2 regions of the Streptomyces sp. NPDC029139 genome follow, and region 1 is predicted to be linked to the other one. Evidence: riboswitches for the same ligand, from Rfam matches in the RefSeq annotation. Region 1 holds a riboswitch; the other holds the start of a gene.
What was found. Region 1 has a riboswitch for S-adenosylmethionine ahead of ACZ4VW_RS05990 (aminotransferase class V-fold PLP-dependent enzyme). Riboswitches for the same ligand answer to the same signal wherever they lie in the genome.
Positions count from the first base shown of each region.

Region 2: another riboswitch for S-adenosylmethionine. It lies ahead of thrC (threonine synthase); the one in region 1 lies ahead of ACZ4VW_RS05990 (aminotransferase class V-fold PLP-dependent enzyme).

Region 1 covers NZ_JBVHWN010000002.1:409,568-414,400, reverse strand. Annotated here, with positions in the region: gene qcrB (cytochrome bc1 complex cytochrome b subunit) at 1-725, shown strand, start outside; gene trpD (anthranilate phosphoribosyltransferase) at 862-1,926, shown strand; SAM riboswitch class IV at 2,058-2,174, shown strand; gene ACZ4VW_RS05990 (aminotransferase class V-fold PLP-dependent enzyme) at 2,362-3,756, shown strand; gene ACZ4VW_RS05985 (glycerate kinase family protein) at 3,767-4,833, opposite strand, start outside.
Region 2 covers NZ_JBVHWN010000010.1:121,098-125,930, reverse strand. Annotated here, with positions in the region: gene ACZ4VW_RS22445 (MoaD/ThiS family protein) at 1-63, opposite strand, end outside; gene thrC (threonine synthase) at 95-1,402, opposite strand; SAM riboswitch class I at 1,420-1,572, opposite strand; gene ACZ4VW_RS22435 (glucosyl-3-phosphoglycerate synthase) at 1,694-2,647, shown strand; gene ACZ4VW_RS22430 (DUF11 domain-containing protein) at 2,704-4,083, shown strand; gene ACZ4VW_RS22425 (alpha,alpha-trehalose-phosphate synthase (UDP-forming)) at 4,149-4,833, shown strand, end outside.

The sequences.
Region 1 (4,833 bases):
CCGGCGCCCAGCCCGACTGGTACATGGGCTTCGCCGAGGGTCTGATCCGTGTCATGCCGGGCTGGGAGATCAACCTCTGGGGTCACACCCTGGTCCTCGGTGTGATGATCCCGCTGGTGATCTTCCCGCTGATGCTCGCCGCGATCGCGGTCTACCCGTTCATCGAGTCGTGGATCACCGGCGACAAGCGCGAGCACCACATCGCGCAGCGCCCGCGCAACGCTCCGACGCGCACCGCCTTCGGTGTCGCCTGGATCACCGCGTACATGATCATGCTCGTCGGTGGTGGAAACGACATCTTCGCGACCCACTTCCACCTGTCGATCAACTCGATCACGTGGTTCGTCCGGATCGCCTTCTTCGTCGGCCCGGTCATCGCGTTCATCATCACCAAGCGGATCTGCCTCGGCCTCCAGCGCCGGGACAAGGACAAGGTGCTGCACGGACGCGAGTCCGGCATCATCAAGCGCCTGCCGCACGGTGAGTTCGTCGAGGTCCACCAGCCGCTGAGCCAGGGCGAGCTGTACAAGCTCACGGCCCACGAGCAGAACAAGCCGGCCGAGCTCGGCCCGCTGGTCGACGAGAACGGCGTGGAGCGCAAGGTCAGCCGTACCGAGAAGCTCCGGGTCAAGCTCAGCAAGAGCTACTACGGCGAGGACAACCAGATCGCCAAGCCGACCGCCGAGGAGTACAAGGAGATCCAGAGCGGCCACGGCCACCACTGATCACCTTCCCCCTGGGGACATCCCCAGAGGTCGCCACAGCGGGAGCCCCGTCCATTCGATGGACGGGGCTCTTTGCCGTCCCCGTGGATCGATAGGGTGGACGCTGTAACCGTCACGTGACGACCCAGGAGCTGCCATGAGCGCTGTGACCCCCGCTGGAGGCTTTACCACGGCGGGCCGCTCCTGGCCGGCCGTCCTGGACGGCCTGCTGACCGGCCGCGACCAGAGCGCCGAGGACACCGCCTGGGCGATGGACCGCATCCTGAGCGGAGAGGCCACCGACGCCCAGATCGCGGCGTTCGCCGTGGCCCTGCGGGCCAAGGGCGAGACCGTCGGGGAGATCACCGGCCTCGTCCGCACCATGTACGAGCACGCCAGGACGATCCAGGTGCCCGGCGCGACGGTCGACATCGTCGGCACGGGTGGCGACGGCGCCAAGACCGTCAACATCTCCACCATGTCGGCGATCGTGGTGGCCGGCGCCGGCGCCAAGGTCGTCAAGCACGGCAACCGGGCCGCGTCCTCGGCCTCCGGCGCCTCCGACGTCCTGGAGAAGCTCGGCGTCAATCTGGAGCTGACCCCGCAGCGGGTCGCCGAGGTCGCCGACGAGGCCGGCATCACCTTCTGCTTCGCCGTGAAGTTCCACCCGGCGCTGCGCCATGTCGCGATGGCCCGCAAGGAGATGGGCATCCGCACCGTCTTCAACTTCCTCGGTCCGCTCACCAACCCGGCCCGCGTCCGGGCCCAGGCGACCGGTGTCGCCGACGCCCGGATGGCCCCGATCATGGCCGGCGTGCTCGCCGAGCGCGGCTCCTCGGCGCTCGTCTTCCGCGGCGACGACGGCCTGGACGAGCTCACGACCACGGCCACCTCGCGGGTGTGGATCGTACGGGACGGTGCGGTGCGCGTGGAGGCCTTCGACCCGCGCGATGTCGGTATCGAGCTCGTCCCGGTGGAGGCACTGCGCGGTGCCGACGCCTCGTACAACGCCGACGTGGCCCGCCGGCTGCTCGCGGGCGAGACCGGTCCCGTACGGGACGCGGTGCTGCTCAACTCGGCGGCGGCGCTGACGGCGCTGGCGCCGGGGGAGGGCTCCCTGGTGGAGCAACTGCGCGAGGGAATCGCCAAGGCGGCGGAGTCGATCGACTCCGGTGCGGCGAGATCGGCCCTGGAGCGCTGGGTCGCGGCCAGCAACGCCTAGTTCGCCACCGGCGGGCCGGCCTCACAGGTCCCACACGTCCCACAGGGCCCCGCGTGCGCGGGGCCCTGGCACGTTCCGGAATCCGGACACGGGTTGCGCCGGGGCGATCACGTGGCATAGCTTCTGTGCCAGGTCATGAGTGACAGCTACGAAGCCCCGGCTTGCTGTCCGGCAACCCTCCGTCCGTGGCGGGGTGCCCCGGGTGAAGACCAGGCCGTGGACAGAAAGGTCCACGGCAAGCGCGGACCCCTCGAAACCTTGGGGTCCTGGTCCTCAGGGAGCCTCTCGTGAGCAAGCGAATGCGATAGGGCCTTCGGCCCCGTTTCCCCACCCTCCGCACGACCACCGTGTGTTGAGGCAACACCCGTACGAGGCACTCCACTTCGCGCTGCCCTGCGGGCCCTTCGCTGCCCCGTCCTGCCAGGAGATACCGCCATGTCCGCGTACCCGAACGCCGCCACCGCCACTCCCGCCGCCGCCGAGTCCGACGACCCCTGCTGCGCCGCCCCGCTGCCCGTCCTCGGCCGCGATGTCACCGTTCCGCTCGTGACCGGGGGCGAGGTCACCTACGCCGCGCTCGACTACGCCGCCAGCGCGCCGGCCCTGCAGCGCGTCTGGGACGACGTCGCCGCCTACGCCCCGTACTACGGCAGCGTCCACCGCGGCGCCGGATACCTCTCGCAGCTCTCCACCGACCTGTTCGAGAACAGCCGTGTCACGGTCGCCGAGTTCCTCGACTGCCGCGACGGCGACCAGGTCGTCTTCACCCGCTCCACCACCGACTCGCTCAACCTGCTCGCCGCCGCGCTGCCCGCCGACTGCCAGGTCTTCGTCTTCGAGACCGAGCACCACGCCTCGCTGCTGCCGTGGAAGGACGCGCAGGTCACCTACCTCAACGCCCCGCGCACCCCCGCCGAGGCCGTCGAGACCCTGGAGCGGGCCCTCGCCGACCGGGACCCCCACGGGCCCGCCCTCGTCTGCGTGACCGGCGCGTCCAACGTCACCGGAGAACTCTGGCCGGTGCAGGAGCTCGCCGCGGCCGCGCACGCCCACGGCGCCCGGATCGTCCTCGACGCCGCCCAGCTCGCACCCCATCACCCCGTCTCCGTCCAGGAGCTGGACGTCGACTGGGTCGCCTTCTCCGGGCACAAGCTGTACGCCCCGTTCGGCTCCGGTGTCCTCGCCGGCCGGGCCGACTGGCTGCGGAGCGCCGAGCCGTACCTCGCCGGCGGTGGCGCGTCCAAGAAGGTGGCCCGGCGCACCGACGGCGGTGTGGACGTCGAGTGGCACACCACCGCCGCCCGCCACGAGGCCGGTTCGCCGAACGTCATCGGTGTCTACTCCATCGCCTCCGCCTGCAAGGCGCTCACCGAGGCCGGGTTCGACACCCTCGTCGCCCGCGAGCAGCACCTGATCGCCACGGTCCGGGAGGGCCTCGCCGAGGTACCCGAGGTGAAGGTGCTCTCGCTCTTCGGCGACGACGCTCCGCGCGTCGGTGTCCTCTCCTTCGTCGTCGAGGGCTGGAACAGCTCGCACTTCGCCGCCGCGCTCTCCGCCGAGTACGGCATCGGCGTCCGCGACGGTCTCTTCTGCGCCCACCCGCTGGTCCGCACCCTGCTGGGCAGCGACCCGCAGACCCAGGGCGAGTGCGGGGCCCCGGAGGCCGCGCCGGGCGAGAAGTCGCTCAACGCGATCCGCGTCAGCTTCGGCGCCGGCACGCCGGACGAGCACGTGGAGCGTTTCGTACGGGCCGTGAAGGAGCTCGTCCGGGACGGCGCGCAGTGGAAGTACCGCACCGAGGACGGACGGTGCGTCCCGGACCGCGGCTGAGCCGTACCGCTCAGGCCGCCAGTCTCGTCCCCACCAGCACCATCCGCAGGGCCCGCTCGGCCGCGTCGGCGAGGAACTCGGCGCCCCGGTCGAGCGCCTCGGGCAGGGCCACCGGCGCGGGCAGGATCGAACCGTAGGCGTCCACCCCCACCGCCCTGACACGGTGGGCGCCGTGGCCGAGCGTGCCGGCCAGCGCGAGGACCGGGACGCCGTGGGCCTTGGCCCGGCGGGCGACCTCCGCGGGGATCTTTCCCCGGACGGTCTGCCCGTCCAGGGCGCCCTCGGCCGTGATGACGAGGTCCGCGCGGGCCAGCCGGGCGTCCAGGTCGATGTGGTCGAGCAGCACCTCGAAGCGGGGCAGTAGCCGGGCGCCCAGGGCGGCGAGCCCGGCCCCGAGCCCGCCCGAGGCTCCCGTGCCGGGGGCGGCCCGCAGGTCCACGGGCCCGGGGAGAGCGCGCCCGAGGACGACGGCCCAGCGCTCCAGGGCCGCCGACAGCGCCTCGACCTGCTCCGGGCTCGCGCCCTTCTGCGGACCGAACACCCGCGCCACGCCCCGCCTCCCGCACAGCACGTTGTACGGATTGCAGGCCACGAGCAGCTCGGCACCGGCGAGGCGCGGATCGAGGCCGTCCGTGTCGATCCGCTCCAGCCGGTGCAACGCACCGCCCCCACAGGGGAGTTCGTCTCCCTCGGCGTCCAGGAGCCGGGCGCCGAGGGCCTGGAGCGCACCCGCCCCGCCGTCCGATGTGCCGGAGTCGCCACAGCCGACCAGGATGCGGCGGGCGCCGGAGTCCAGCGCCGCCCGGATCAGTTCACCGACCCCGAAGGTGGTGGTGGCGGTCGGGTCCCGCCGCCCGGCCGGTACGAGGGAGAGGCCCGCGACGGCCGCCATCTCGACCATCGCGGAGGAGTGGTCGAGAAGCGCGAAGTGGGTGCGTACGGGTGCGCCCAGCGGGCCGGTCGCGACCCGGGACACCAGCGTGCCCCCGGTCGCGGCCGCCAGCGCCCGGGCCGTACCCTCCCCGCCGTCGACCAGCGGGATCAGATCGAGCACCGCGTCCGGGCGGGCCCTGGCCA
Region 2 (4,833 bases), on a different contig from region 1:
GACCTCGGCCTGGCCGCCGGTGTAGGTACGGAGGATGGTGGGGATGCGGACCTTGACGCTCATGTGGTGGTGCTGCCTTCCGTGACGAGGGGGGTCAGTGGGCCAGGCCGGCGTCGCGGAACGCGTCGAGGCTCGGGCGGATGGTGGCGGTGGCCTGAGAGGTATCGGCCACCGCGTCCAGGGTCTTGAGGCCGTCGCCGGTGTTGAGCACGACCGTGGTCAGGCTCGGGTCGATGAGCCCGGCCTCGACCAGCTTCTTGGTCACGCCGACGGTCACGCCGCCCGCCGTCTCGGCGAAGATGCCCTCGGTACGGGCCAGGATCTTGATCGCCTCGACGACCTGCTCGTCGTTCACGTCCTCCACCGCACCCCCCGTGCGGCGCGCGATGTCCAGGACGTACGGGCCGTCGGCCGGGTTGCCGATCGCCAGGGACTTGGCGATGGTGTTCGGCTTCTGGGGCCGTACGACGTCGTGACCGGCCTTGAAGGCCGCCGACACCGGCGAGCAGCCCTCGGCCTGGGCGCCGAAGATCTTGTACGGCTTGTCCTCGACGAGGCCCAGCTTGATGAGCTCCTGCAGACCCTTGTCGATCTTGGTGAGCTGCGAGCCGGACGCGATCGGGATGACGAGCTGGTCGGGGATGACCCAGCCGAGCTGCTCGCAGATCTCGTACGCGAGTGTCTTGGAGCCCTCGCCGTAGTACGGGCGCAGGTTGACGTTGACGAAGCCCCAGCCCTCGCCGAGCGGGTCGCCGATGAGCTCGGAGCAGAAGCGGTTGACGTCGTCGTAGTTGCCCTCGATGCCGACGAGCTCGCCGCCGTAGACGGCGGCCATGACGACCTTGCCCTGCTCCAGGTCGTGCGGGATGAACACGCAGGAGCGGAAGCCGGCGCGGGCGGCCGCGGCGCCGACGGCGCCGGCCAGGTTGCCGGTGGAGGAGCAGGAGAGCGTGGTGAAACCGAAGGCGCGGGCGGCCTCCAGGGCCTGGGCGACGACGCGGTCCTTGAAGGAGTGCGTCGGGTTTCCGGAGTCGTCCTTGACGAAGAGCTTGCCCGGCTCGACACCCAGCTCACGGGCGAGGTTGTCGGCCTGGACGAGCTTGGTCCAGCCCGGGTTCAGGTTCGGCTTCTCGGCCACGTCGGCGGGGACGGGCAGCAGCGGGGCGTAGCGCCAGATGTTGGCGGGGCCCGCCTCGATCTGCTTGCGCAGCGCCTCGGGGTCACCGGTGGGGAGGTCGTACGCGACTTCGAGCGGGCCGAAACACAGCTCACAGGCGAAGATGGGGCCGAGGGCGAAAACCTCGCCGCATTCCCGGCAGGAAAGCCCGGAAGCGGGGCCGAGATCGACGGTCTTGACCGTCTCGGCGGGGGTTTCGGTGGTGGAAACAGTCTGTACAGCCATGGAGGCGAGGCCCTTTCTCCTCATCTTTCCCATGACGAACGTCGCCATGAGACGGATTTGGCACCTTCCCTAGCCGGGAGCCTCGCTGGCGCGCTGTGTCGCGGACGAGACCGACTGGAGGGTTGCCGGGGCTTCAACGGGCCGTTTCCCTCTGCCCCTCTGGATGAGCGGTATTCGGTTGTGGAACGCGGGCGGTACCCCGACATGCATCGGGCGTCCGCGTTGTTCAAGACTGTAACCGAAGGCATGGACGGGTGAGATGGTCGTCCGAACCGCGAGATGGAGATCACGTTGCTGGATGAGGTGGAGCGCTGGCTGGCCCGGCGGTCCTGGTCCGTGGCAGACCGTCCGGTGGAGCGGCTGCTGGCCGCCAAGCGGGGGACGAGGGTCAGCGTGGTGCTGCCGGCGCTCGACGAGGAGGCGACGGTCGGCGAGATCGTCTCCGTGATCCGCCGCGAGCTGATGTCCGAGGCGGTCCCGCTGGTCGACGAGCTCGTGGTGATCGACTCCGGTTCCACCGACCGTACGGCCGAGGTCGCGGCGGCGGCCGGAGCGCGGGTGGTGGCGCGGGACGAGATCCTTCCGCGCATACCGACCGTGCCCGGCAAGGGCGAGGTGCTGTGGCGGTCACTGATGGTGACCGACGGTGACATCATCTGTTTCGTCGACGCGGATCTCCGGGACTTCTCCGCGGACTTCGTCACCGGCATCGTCGGTCCGCTCCTGACCGAGCCGGACGTCGACTTCGTGAAGGCGATGTACGACCGCCCGCTCGGCGACACCCCAGGCCAGGGGGGCCGGGTGACGGAGCTGGTGGCCCGGCCGCTGCTCAATCTGCACTGGCCGCAGCTGGCCGGATTCGTCCAGCCGCTGGGCGGCGAGTACGCGGCGCGGCGTTCGCTGCTCGAACGGCTGCCGTTCCCCGTCGGTTACGGAGTGGAGCTGGGCCTCCTCGTCGACGCGCTGCACACGGTCGGCCTCGACGCCCTCGCCCAGGTCGACGTCGGCGTCCGCAAGCACCGCCACCAGGACGGTCAGGCGCTCGGCCGGATGGCGGCGGCGATCTACCGGACGGCACAGCTGCGGCTGTCCCGCGGGCATCTGGTGCGGCCGCGGCTGACGCAGTTCGAGCGGGACGAGTCGGGCGGCGGCAAGGGCTTCACGCCCCGGACGTACGCGGTGGACACCGAGGAGCGGCCGCCGATGGCCGAGATCACGGAGTACGCGCGCCGACGCGTGGCGTAACGCCGCATGATGACACTTCTTACCTAAATTTCCGTTTCATGCGGTTCACCTATCGAATGACTACCTTCCTGGCGGCGCTCGGTCTGGCCGCCGGCGCCCTCGGCTCACTGTCCCTCGCCGCGGCCGGTCCGGCCGCGGCGGATGGGGTGGAGCCCTTCGGCAAGCGGTACGACGCGTCTCTGTACGGCGACTTCACCACGATCGGCAACACCGTCGCCAGGGAGCGGAGCACCGCCCGCTCCATGATCGGCGACTACGGATCGAGCACCGGCCGGCTGACGATCCCTGCGGGCGCCGAGGTGACGTACGCCCGGCTCTTCTGGGGCGGGAACGACGGGACGTACAGGGCGCCGAACGGCGCGCAGCTCCCGCGGTGCGCGCTCTCCGGCAGCGATCTGGCGCCCTCGCCCGACGACCACGCGACCGCCGCGCCGCACCTCCGGGTGGGTGCCGGGCCCGAGACGCCGGTCTCCATCGACTCCATGGTCACCGACCCGGCGGAGACCGACGGCCCGCACCACTACACGGGCGAGTCGGACGTGACGGCCGCGTTCGCGGGCGTGCGCGGCACGGACGTGCGGGTCGCGGTCGGCAACATCTGGGCGCCGAACGGCAAGGGCTGCGTGGCGGGCTGGTCCCTGACGGTCGTCCACTCCTTCCCGGGCCCCGAGCCGACACACGCGAAGCCGTCGGACGCGAAGCGAACGCCCGCGGAGCCGACGCGCGCGGAACCGACGCGCGCGAAGCCGGCGCACGCGCCGGGCCGTCGCCATGTGTACGTCTACGGCGGTCACGTGCTCCAGCGCCCGACCTCCCCCGCGACGACGATCGCCGTCGACGGCTTCCAGCGGACGGCGGGCGCGGTGCGGGCGAGCGTGACGGCGTACGGCGGCGACCGGAACACGCCCGGCAGCGGGTTCCTGGTCAACGGCGAGACGGTCCCCGAGAGCCGCACCGGACACACCGGACACACCGGACAGGGCATCGACACCACGACCTTCACCGTCCCTGACGGGGCGATCCCGGTGGGCGCCCGGTCGGCGGAGCTCGCCTTCACCCCGGCCGGTGGCACCTACCTGGCCTCCGCCCTCGCCTTCTCCGTACCGGTGCCGGACCTTATGACCACTGATGCGGCGAGCCCGAAGCAGGTGAAGCGGGACCACACCCCGACACCGACCCTCGCCTCGCCCCCCGTGGACACGGCGGATCCCGCGCCCACCGCGACGGCGACCTCGGCCTCGGCCGATACCGACGTCGAGCCGACACCGGTCACCACTCCTCCTCGCCCGCGCTCGGCCCCGCACGGTCCCAGCGGCTCGATGGCGGAGACCGGCGGCAACGGCGAGCGCCTCTGGCTGCTCGGCGGCCTCGCCCTCGCCCTGGCGGCGACGGGTCTGGTGGCGAAGGCGGCCCTGCGTGGCCGGCGCGAACTCTGAGGCGCGGATTCGCCACACTCGTATACGTACGTTTGAGCGTTTACGGGAGGGGCTAGGTTCGCCACATGGCTTCTGTGCTCGTTGCCTCCAATCGGGGCCCCCTCTCGTACGTCCTCGCCGCCGACGGCACGCTCAGCGCCCGGCGCGGCGGGGGCGGCCTCGTCTCCGGCCTGTCCGCCGCCCTCGCCGAGCAGCCCGAGGCGCTCTGGGTCTGCGCCGCGCTGTCGGACGGTGACCGGGAGGCCGTGCGCCAGGGCGTCTCCGAGCCCGGCGTGCGGATGCTGGCCCTCGACCCGGGGGTCTACGACGACGCGTACAACGGCATCGCGAACTCGGTGCTGTGGTTCCTCCACCACCATCTGTGGGACGTGCCCCGCGAGCCGGTCTTCGACGCGGCGTTCCGGCGCCGCTGGGAGTCGTACCGCGCCTACAACCACTCCTTCGCCCAGGCGCTGGCGGAACAGGCGGCCGAGGGCGCGGAGGTCCTGGTGCAGGACTACCACCTGGCGCTGGTTCCGGGGCAGCTGCGGGAGCTCCGCCCCGACCTGCGGATCGCCCACTTCACGCACACGCCGTGGGCGTCGTCCGAGTATCTGCGGATGCTCCCCGACGACATCCGCGAAGAGCTGGTGTGGGGGATGCTCGGCGCGGACGAGCTCGGCTTCCACACCTGGGCCTGGGCGTCGACGTTCATCGGCGGTGCGCAGATCGACAGCGCCGAGGGGACGGCGCAGGGCTCCTGGCCGAGCG